Regions from separate parts of the Brevibacillus sp. AY1 genome, predicted to be linked through region 3. Evidence: riboswitches for the same ligand, from Rfam matches in the RefSeq annotation. Region 3 holds a riboswitch; each other region holds the start of a gene.
What was found. A riboswitch is a leader RNA that binds a small molecule or an ion and turns the genes downstream of it on or off. The one in region 3 is predicted to bind cyclic di-AMP.
Positions count from the first base shown of each region.

Region 1: another riboswitch for cyclic di-AMP. It lies ahead of JZI27_RS23205 (hypothetical protein); the one in region 3 lies ahead of JZI27_RS05020 (C40 family peptidase).
Region 2: another riboswitch for cyclic di-AMP. It lies ahead of JZI27_RS15375 (CAP domain-containing protein); the one in region 3 lies ahead of JZI27_RS05020 (C40 family peptidase).

Region 1 is NZ_JAFLPN010000057.1:8,161-11,433, reverse strand. Features, by position in the region: gene kdpA (potassium-transporting ATPase subunit KdpA) at 1-1,256, opposite strand, end outside; gene JZI27_RS25135 (potassium-transporting ATPase subunit F) at 1,283-1,360, opposite strand; gene JZI27_RS23205 (hypothetical protein) at 1,540-1,917, opposite strand; cyclic di-AMP (ydaO/yuaA leader) riboswitch at 2,295-2,435, opposite strand; cyclic di-AMP (ydaO/yuaA leader) riboswitch at 2,639-2,778, shown strand; cyclic di-AMP (ydaO/yuaA leader) riboswitch at 2,824-2,963, shown strand; gene JZI27_RS23200 (Na-translocating system protein MpsC family protein) at 3,105-3,273, shown strand, end outside.
Region 2 is NZ_JAFLPN010000019.1:16,111-19,383, reverse strand. Features, by position in the region: gene JZI27_RS15385 (aminotransferase class I/II-fold pyridoxal phosphate-dependent enzyme) at 1-336, opposite strand, end outside; gene JZI27_RS15380 (hypothetical protein) at 564-728, shown strand; gene JZI27_RS15375 (CAP domain-containing protein) at 805-1,524, opposite strand; cyclic di-AMP (ydaO/yuaA leader) riboswitch at 1,533-1,682, opposite strand; gene JZI27_RS15370 (rhodanese-like domain-containing protein) at 1,776-2,114, opposite strand; gene JZI27_RS15365 (cold-shock protein) at 2,535-2,738, shown strand; gene JZI27_RS15360 (hypothetical protein) at 2,843-3,273, opposite strand, start outside.
Region 3 is NZ_JAFLPN010000003.1:64,233-67,505, reverse strand. Features, by position in the region: gene JZI27_RS05030 (sensor histidine kinase) at 1-47, opposite strand, end outside; gene JZI27_RS05025 (response regulator transcription factor) at 48-767, opposite strand; gene JZI27_RS05020 (C40 family peptidase) at 982-1,509, opposite strand; cyclic di-AMP (ydaO/yuaA leader) riboswitch at 1,514-1,652, opposite strand; gene JZI27_RS05015 (LiaF transmembrane domain-containing protein) at 1,970-2,380, shown strand; gene JZI27_RS05010 (PspA/IM30 family protein) at 2,513-3,226, shown strand.

The DNA of each region.
Region 1 (3,273 bases), on a different contig from region 3:
ATGGTAATAGCAATTAATTTCATCTCTTTGGCTTCAATTTTCCGACCTAAAAATTCCGGTGTACGTCCAACCATTAACCCTGCAATAAAGACTGCTAATATTGCATACATGATGATATTGACGAACCCTACGCCTTCTCCACCAAAGATATTATTGAACATCATTAACACTAATGGCACAAATCCACCAAGAGGCGTTAAAGTATCATGCATGTTATTAACTGATCCTGTCGTTGCAGCAGTTGTAACAGTTGTGAATAGTGCACTTTGAGCAATTCCAAATCTTACTTCTTTCCCTTCCATGCTTCCTTCTTCTTGGGTGAGACCAATTTCAGATAATGCTGGGTTTCCATTTGATTCATTCACGTAAATCGTCGTAAGCAACGCTAAGAATATAACCCCCATCGTACCTGTCAGAATCCAACCTAGCTTTCGTTTTTTTGCAATATAAGCAAAAGCGAATACGATTGAAGTTGGGATAAACAGCATTGAAAGTATGTGTAAAATATTTGAAAACGGTGTTGGGTTTTCAAATGGATGAGCTGCGTTCACACCAAAGAATCCACCACCATTTGTACCTAAATGCTTAATCGATTCTAATGATGCAACTGGCCCACGAGCTATTTGTTGTTCTTCTCCTTCAAGTGTTGTAGCAGTTACTGTTCCATCTAGTGTTTGTGGAACTCCTTGACCAACTAATAAAAGTCCTACAACAAGTGATGCTGGGATGAGAATACGAGTCAGAGAACGAACTAAATCCACATAAAAGTTTCCCAAGCTCATTTGTCCAGTAACCCCTCGGATGAACGCCATACAAAAGGCAAGACCTGTTGCTGGTGTTGTCATCATTAAGTAGGTAATCACAGTCATTTGAGAAAAGTATGATAACCCAGTTTCACCACTATAATGTTGTAAGTTTGTATTTGTTAAGAAGCTTGCAACCGTATTAAAGGATAACAATTCTTCCATAGCACCTATATTATTTGGGTTGAACGGTAGGAAACCTTGTAACCTTACAATCAAGTAACATATGGCAAACATAACTAAGTTACTAATCAATAAAGCTTTTGCATACTGCTTCCAATTCATATTGATTGGATTGATGCCAGATAATTTATAGATGATTTTTTCTACCTGACCGAATACACGATCAAGCTTCGTTTCTTCTAGTGAAAAACTTAGCGCGATGTATTTACCCATTGGTATGGCAATAATTAGTGCAAGAATCAAAACCAATGCTATTTGTAAAAAATCCATTTCTTTTCCTCCATGTAAAATGAAATTTAATATCTTTCAGGATGAATAAGTGCATCAGTTAAATAAATAGCAATTCCAATCGAAAGGATTAGTAAAATGATCATTACTCTTCTCCTTTCTCTTCAATTACTTCGTTACAAAATTTAGCAAATCCAAAAAACAATCCAAATGATAAAATAATTAAGCCAATAGATATTAAATCCATATAAATCTCCCTTTCTTAAATGACATATTAGTAGTGTGGTTATTCTAAATCTGATTCTTGAAAATCACCTCCTTAAATTTAAACAACACGGTGCAACCAACGGTAAGAATCCTCACCAGGTTTAGTAATCATGACAATTTTTGCTCCTAGTATTTTATAAATTGGAATATATCTGCTGTTATGAGTGACAACAATAATCATTCTGGTTCTTATTTCAGAAAAGAATAAGGTTAATTCAAACCCTTCATTTAAAGAATCTGCGATGATATAAACTTCCTCATATTGCATGAATTGATCAATCAAATCTGCTAAGTTTACAATGTTTGTTTTTCTGTTTTGTATTTGTGTTAAAAAAGATTGGTTAAATGACTTAACTACCATTGAATCCTCATGCTCGATCAGTGAAACGATTGGCGTGTATAAGCTTTCACTACATACAATTAACTTTTTCTCCATTTTTATTTCCTCCTTAATAGATAGAACTGGCTCGCCGATAAAGATTGCTATTTCCTTGAATGCAAGTAAAACAAAAAAGACCAATGATTACTCTTTCTCCGTCATGTAACCGTACAAAAAACATCCAAATCACAATAGTGAAAATAAATTCACATATTTTGATGAATGAATGATTTGCAACAGCAAAACATTTGAATGGAGAAAAAGTATTCATTGGTCTACTTAGCGCCTAGCAAGCCTTAAAGCCCTCTCTGCGTTCTGTCTTCCACGAAACTTTTTCAATTATAGGCATAATAAAAAAGACCTACGTATCAATCAAGCTGCTTTTTTGCATGAACCCATACAAAAATAGCCCCTTGAAATAAGGTGGTCTTTGTGACCTCCTTCGCTTTAGCCGACGAAGTTAGCTGACGGGTAGGATGGCGAAAGAGTTTCTCATCCCTTCTACAATTGTAGAATTAACCCCAAAAGATTGGTTCCTCCGTTCCTGAGTTCTCAGGATTAAGCCGATATACAATTGGTTTATGTTTGAAATCTTAATTTAAACTTCAAATATTGTAAATAGTAATTAAGAACTATTTATAATAATTAAAATTTTATATTTCTCATTTTAAGTAGTTTATTTAACATTATTTCTCTTAAATACATAGTGCATAGAAATTTTTGATCAAACAGATACCCTTTACAACGATTTTTTCTAGTAGTATGATATATTCGATTTTAACCTCAAGCGCTTAATTCGATTTTGAAGCGGGGGAACCACTTTAACTATTGTACTTGGGGTGAATCCTTTTACAAGGTAGGGTGACTCTAACCACCCAAATCCGACAGCTAACCCCGTAAGCGTTGTTGGAGAGAGTAGGTGAATTTATTTTTCTAGTTATTATTTAAAACTTTATTAATTCATAGAAAATACCGCTGAATTCATATTTGAAGCGGGGGAACCACTTTAACTATTATACTTGGGGTGAATCCTTTCACAAGGTAGGGTGACTCTAATCATCCGAATCCGACAGCTAACCCCGTAAGCGTTGTTGGAGAAAGGCCATTTTCCATGTTTTTTGTAGAAAAATACTTGTTTAAAATGACCACTTTAACAGCTTCTTTTTGATGAATTTAGGCCCTATTAAAGGTAACTTTGGATTTAATATTGAGCATTTAAATCTTACATCTACAATGGAGGCTTTATGTTTAATTTAAAAAAGAATCTAGAAGCTGATATTAATTCAGCATTTATAAAGTTTCAACGTGATTTAATCGGAAAAGGACCTCAAGAAGCTAAAACATATATTATTAATGACATGTTAATCACGCGTTTTAAAGGAGTTCTTACAGTCGAAGAAAAACACCTTATCC
Region 2 (3,273 bases), on a different contig from region 3:
CTTATTCGCGAGACTAGGCTGCTCCTCGAGTATTTTTTTGCGCCAAGCTGCACGAAGCTCTGGCTTGCCTGCAGGAGGAGCATACTCATAGATGTCCTTGGGGTTATATGCGGACAATGTATCCTGAATGACTTTGAGATGCATCGGTTGACCGTCTTCCAGAGCGATCCCGATCGTTGCATTGTATTTTTTGGCTTTCGCCTTTGCTTCAGCTGATTGACTGAGGATTCCTTCTTTTGGGAAGTAAATGAGCTTCCCAACATGAGAAAGCATGTGGAATACATGCGGATTTTCACGCTGAATGGTTTGGTTCAGATGCGATGCCAGTGAATGCATGGTAGCCTCCCTCTTCATGTACGACAGTTGGTTTACCAATAAAGATAGCGTATCTACATGCATTTGTCATCTAGAAGGGGATGATTTCACCTTACTTTTTGCACAAAGTACTTTTCTCGATACATGTGTCTTGAACAGATCCGATTCCATCATTTAAAAAGGATGCGTACACAAAGTGCACACATACTAAAGCCGTAAGACGAGTAAAAACGGGGAGGTTGTACCGGATGAGTAAACAGTCAGACATCAATACCGAGTTGAAAGAAGTATCCGCTTACCCAACAAAACAAAAAATGAACCAAAAAGAGGTTGAGCTGTTGGAGCAGGGAAGCGACGGCTGTTGCTGCAGCACTTCGAATACAAGTGAGCAGGGGCAGCATCAACAAGGTTGATGAAACAGCGTTTATTTCTTCCGATACAATGGAAAAGCCGTGCTTCTTCTCACGAGAAGCACGGCTGCCTGTTTAATTATCCAATAAAGGATTGAACCCAGTATCCATTTACATAGCCAACACCAATTTTAGTGAAAGAACCATTCATAATATTTTGGCGATGACCTTCACTGTTCATCCATTGGGTCATGACTTCTTGTGGAGATTGTTGACCCATTGCAATGTTTTCTCCTGCTGTCATGTAGGAGATTCCGAATTGCTTCATCATGTCAAATGGAGAACCGTAGGTAGGGCTATTGTGATCGAAATAGTTGTTTTGTGCCATATCCGCTGCTTTTGCAGTCGCTACTTTCGAGAGAGCAGCATCGAATTGCAGTGGAGCAAGACCAGCTTTTGCACGCTCTTGGTTGACCAGATCGGCAACTTCTTTGGTAAATGCAGCAGCTTGATCATTTTGTTGTCCTTGTTGCGCAGGTGCAGCTACAGGCTGTTGAGCTTGATTATTTGCTGGCACTTGTGGTTGAACAGGTGCTTGCTGGACAGGCTGCTGTACGGGAGCTTTGGGTTGTGGTGCAGCGGGCTGCTGTTGTTGAAAACCAGCATATGGTTGATTGGATCCATACCATTGTGTCATCTGCGGGATCCATTGCTTGAAGTTGGATTGAAGCAGACAAGGTGCTTGGTTATTTGTTGGTGTTGGGGATTTTGCAGCTGCAGAAGCTGTATCTACAAAGCCAGTAAGGCTGATTCCGAATCCAAGTGCCAGTGCGATGGTAATAGTACCGAAGTTCTTCATTATTCACATCGTCTCCTTTTTTTTGCCTACGAGGTTAGTTGTCGGATTTGGGTTGAGGATACAACCCATCGCAAAAAGCGATTCACCCCAAGCGAATGAGCTTCGCAAGATCGTCCCCCGCACTTCCAGCCATCTGGAAGTCTCGGCTTGTTGTTTTGTTTGGCATGAACAACTTTAACAAAGATACGAGTGAAAATGATAGCTGTAATATTTGGAAGTTCACTGGAAGCAAGGCAACTTGGTTACTCTCATTAATCGTTTTGTTTTTCTCTCCAAGCTGTCAGTCCACCCAACAGGGCAACCGCTTGAAATCCTTTTTCACGGAGCAGTGCCGCAGCCTTTTGTGCTTTATTCCCCGATGTGCAAAGGGTAACAATCTGCTTGTCTTTCCATAGATGGGCTGTCTTGGGGTCCAGTGGCTCGTCAGATTCCTTCATCATCATATATGGGATATTGTGCGTCTCATACAGATCGGATTGGAGACTTCCTGATTGAAATTTTTCCACGTCACGAACATCCAGGAGTACGAGATTCATTTTGTTGTCCATCATTTCTTGTAAGGTTTGGCAATTCACAGTCTGTTTGTTCATCTATATCCCTCCTGTCCACCATTGTACCAAAACGTGATTCACCTAGTCGAAGAGAGGCAGATGTTGATTTTGTTGGACAGACATGGTAGAATAATCATGCTACTTGAAATCCGATACGTAATACCATGAAGGGATCTCTACAGTGGATTACGTTTTTGATATCTGATTCACACTGGCGCGGTCATCGGAGCCGCAAGGATGGAAGAGAGGTAGGGCTTTCGTTGTTTTTGGTTTCAAAAGTGTAACATGCAAGTTCGGTTTATTCTCACGGTAACCACATATTTTTGAAGTAGGTATGAATTCACATATCATGCAAGGATACTACTTTACAAGAAATGGTATTTTTACATGATATGTGAGCTTTATTTGCTTCGGTAAATATGACTAGCATATTCAAATTGACTTTTGGAGGTTTTCTTCATGCAAACGAACGGAACAGTAAAATGGTTTAATGCAGAAAAAGGTTTCGGATTCATTCAAGTAGAAGGCGGAGACGATGTATTCGTTCACTTCAGCGCAATCCAAGGTGATGGCTTCAAAACTTTGGACGAAGGCCAACGCGTTCAATTCAACATCGTTCAAGGCAACCGTGGTCCTCAAGCTGAGAACGTAGTAAAACTGTAAGTCTCCTACCGAAAAACTGTCCGTTCGCGGGCAGTTTTTTTTCATGAAAACAGAAAAAAGAATTATGGTCTAAACCATAATTCTTTTTTCTTGTTATGGTGTTTTTAGAAGATGCAGTTCTCGATCTCGACGGTAGTGAATTCACTGTTGAGGACAGAGTATCCATCCAGGATACCGCCGCCAACAGCTGTACGGCCATAAGTGTTGATCAGGACGTTTTCATCGTTGCCAGCTACGGTCAAGCGAACTTCATAGTGGTTGGAAGCGGGGATAGTGGCATTGAAGGCTGTGCGGGTATTACCCAGGAGGAATTGTGTAACGTCCAAAGCAGTGGATACAGGGTTTGTTTGGGTTACAGCTGTACCCCAGTTCAAAACTTGTACGCGGACTTCTACTTCATCCAGGTTGAGGTTGACAAGCTCGACATGGACGTTCAGTGCGACTGCTTGGTTGTTTTGGAGAATACCTGTCGTTCTTACCAAACTTCTTCTGCGTCTTCTGCCTTCACGATTTTCTCTGCGTTCTTCAAAACCAT
Region 3 (3,273 bases):
AGTATCAGTCCTATAAAAGAAAGAAACAGTTTGTTGCGTAAGCTCATCTAGAGCTTCTCCCCGATAAAGACATAACCCGTCCCCCACTGCGTTTTGATGAATTGGCGGTCTGTTTCCAGTTTTTCGCGCAGATTTTTAATGTGCACGGTCACGGTATTCAGGGAGCCGTACCCATAACCCCATACCCGATCATAGATTTGCTCGCGGGTAAAGACGATTCCGGCGTTTTCTGCAAGGAACGTCAGCAATTGAAACTCCTTTGTAGAGAGCTCAATTTTCTGTTCGCTCACGAAAACGGAGTACGTTTCTTTGTGAATCTCCAGTCCTTTGAATTTCAGGATCGTGATTGGGGACGAAGAAGCTTCTTTTTCCGGCTGTTCCTCGGTGTGCTTGCGAATCCGCTCGTAACGGCGCAGGTGAGCGCGAATGCGGGCAAGCAGCTCTTCTGTATCAAACGGCTTGGTGATGTAGTCGTCTGCGCCGATCTCGAAGCCGACTACCTTGTCTACAGCTTTGCCTTTTGCGCTCAAGAATAAAATAGGCAAATCCCACTCCCGGCGAATCTGGGAGCAAAGCTCGTAGCCGCTCATGTTCGGCATCATGATGTCGAGAAGGATCAGGTTTGGAATTTCTCCTCGCTTTAGCTGCATCAGGGCCTCGGCACCGTTCTCGGCAGAGGATACCTGAAAGCCCTCGTTTTCCAATATATCTTCCAGCAATTCTATGATTTCTTGATTATCATCCACAATAAGAATATGATCTTGCACAGGATATACCCCCAGTTACTTCTATATAATAGTGAGCATTTTTTTCAGTGGATACTCATGCCTATCATAACATGACTTGAAGCGTTTTCGAAAAAAATAAAGCATATTCTGACAAAGTCCAAAAAAATAGCGTCACATCTTGACACCTGGTACTAAATGGAGTCAGAAAAAGCCAGAGATCAAGATCCCTGGCTTACATGGTGTTGATGGATGTTTAGTTTTGCGGCAACGAAGCTGCTTGAACAGCCTTTTCTTTTTCCGGAGTTGCCGGTACTTCCTCTGCCTTTGCTTCCAGAACAGGTACGTTGACGCGCTTGGCACCTACGTAACGCTTGCTCCAGTAGTAAGGGTCGTTCAACTTGGTGTTGACGACGCCGCGGCCAGATTCAGAATGAACGAATTTTCCGTCTCCGATGTAGATGCCTACGTGAGAGATGCTGCGGCCGTTCGTGTTAAAAAAGACAAGATCGCCTGGTTGCAGATCCTTCTTATCAACAGCAGTACCAACCTTGTACTGGGCAGCAGAGCTCGCTGGCAATTCCACACCTAATTCCTTGAAGACATAGCCTGTGAAACCGGAGCAGTCAAATCCTTTTTTGGTCTTGCCGGAAGTTTTGTAAGGGACACCGTAGAGTTCACTGACAACATCTTGCAGCTTTGTTGTCTGCTCTTCCGCATGCGCAGCGCCGGCTCCCATCACAAGTAATCCAACAATCAGTAATGAAGCAAACAACTTGCGCAAAAGAACTGCTCCTCTCATGAGCCTACGAGGTTAGCTGAAGGGTTCGGTCGAAAGGACTCCCTAGACTGTCAAAGTGGACAGCCATTCACCCCAAATACATGGTTCCCCCGTTTCCGTCAAACGGAACTCGGCTATTTTCGATATTTTTTTACACGAGCACTCCTACGTATTCCATGCTCATCCGGAATCTCCTTTTATTATCCTGTTTGTTCACAATTTCGTCACAATTTATTGTCAGATGGTGTAACCAAATCCCTTCGACAGAACAGGGCCTGATTCGGTCTGGGTCTTTAGGGTTTGTCGATCGTGCTCGTCCGATTGAGGCAGGAATCAACATCCGTCCGAGGACGGAGGGAAAAACCAACCGCTCGCCCGTTATGGCAGGCAGGTGTCTGGGGCTAGAATAAAGGCATGAGGAAGACATCTGCATCAACAGATGTAGAGAGGAGGGAAACGCAAGATGGGAGAACGGTCTGGAAAGATTCTGCTCGGGCTGGTTCTACTGCTCATTGGTGGATTGGTTCTGTTAGATCAGATCGGCATCGACAGTGGTGATGTGATCGGACTGCTGATACCGGCAGTGATCATGATCTACGGAGCTCGAAAAATCATGGGAAGTTCAGGGTCTCGCTTCTGGGGCATACTGATTTTTCTGTTCGGGTTCCTGATGCTGATTGGAAAGCTGCATCTACTGTTTACCAGCCTTCTGGCGGTCGGGGTCATCTATCTGGGATACCGGCTGATTCGTTCCAAGGATGATGTTTCCAAGGAGGCACCACCTGAATGGGAACGGCAATGGGCGCGTCGAGTATTAAAAGAAGAAACGTTGGATCAATGGGAAAGCAGAGTGAACAAAACAAAACGGTCGTAACCAAAATCGCTTGCCCCTCTCTGCATGGGGAAAGGATATACGGCCAACACGGTTCATTCAAAAAAGCTAGTAGGGTTGAACGAAGTACTTTGGAAGACCATTCTGATGTGATATGATGAGGAGGAAAAGAGAATGAGTATTTTTAGACGATTGCGTGACCTGACTGTAGCTTCGGTGAATGATGCATTGGATTCTATGGAAGATCCAGTAGTCATGCTGAATCAATATATGCGAGATATGGAAGTGGAAATTGGCCAGGTTGAAGTGGCGGTAGCCCGTCAGGTGGCACTGGAAAAGAAATTCCGTCAGCAGTGGGAAGAAGCAAATGCCTTAGTAGAGAAAAGAGATCGTCAGGTGAAGCTGGCGCTCGCTGAGGGTGAGGATGAGCTTGCCCGTCGAGCTTTGGCGGACAAGAAGCAGTTTGAAGCACGCGCGTTGGAATACGAGCAGCTCTATCTGACCGCTTCTGAAGCGGCGACACAGATGAGAGAAAAACTGAACGAGCTGAAGGAAGAGTTCTACAAAATGCGTGCGAAAAGGTTCACGCTGATGGCACGTGCACAGGTAGCTCGTACGCAAAAACAGGTGAATCACGCAGTAGTTGGCATTGGTACACAGACTGCAGGGCGTGGATTTGCCCGCATGGAAGAAAAAGTGATCCGCATGGAAGCAGAAGCCCAAATGAGTGGGCAATGGCGCCAGCCAAGCTACGGACTGGAGAATGCACTGTCCGAGCTGGAAAAAGATGAGCTGGATGCGGAATTGGCGAGCATAAAGGCGGCAATGGTGGATAAGAAGGAAAAGACAGATAAGCCAGCACCAGCTGTTAAAGCTGATCAATCCTGATCTAAGAGACCGTTCCGCCGAACTAGATAAGAATAGATAGTGGCAAT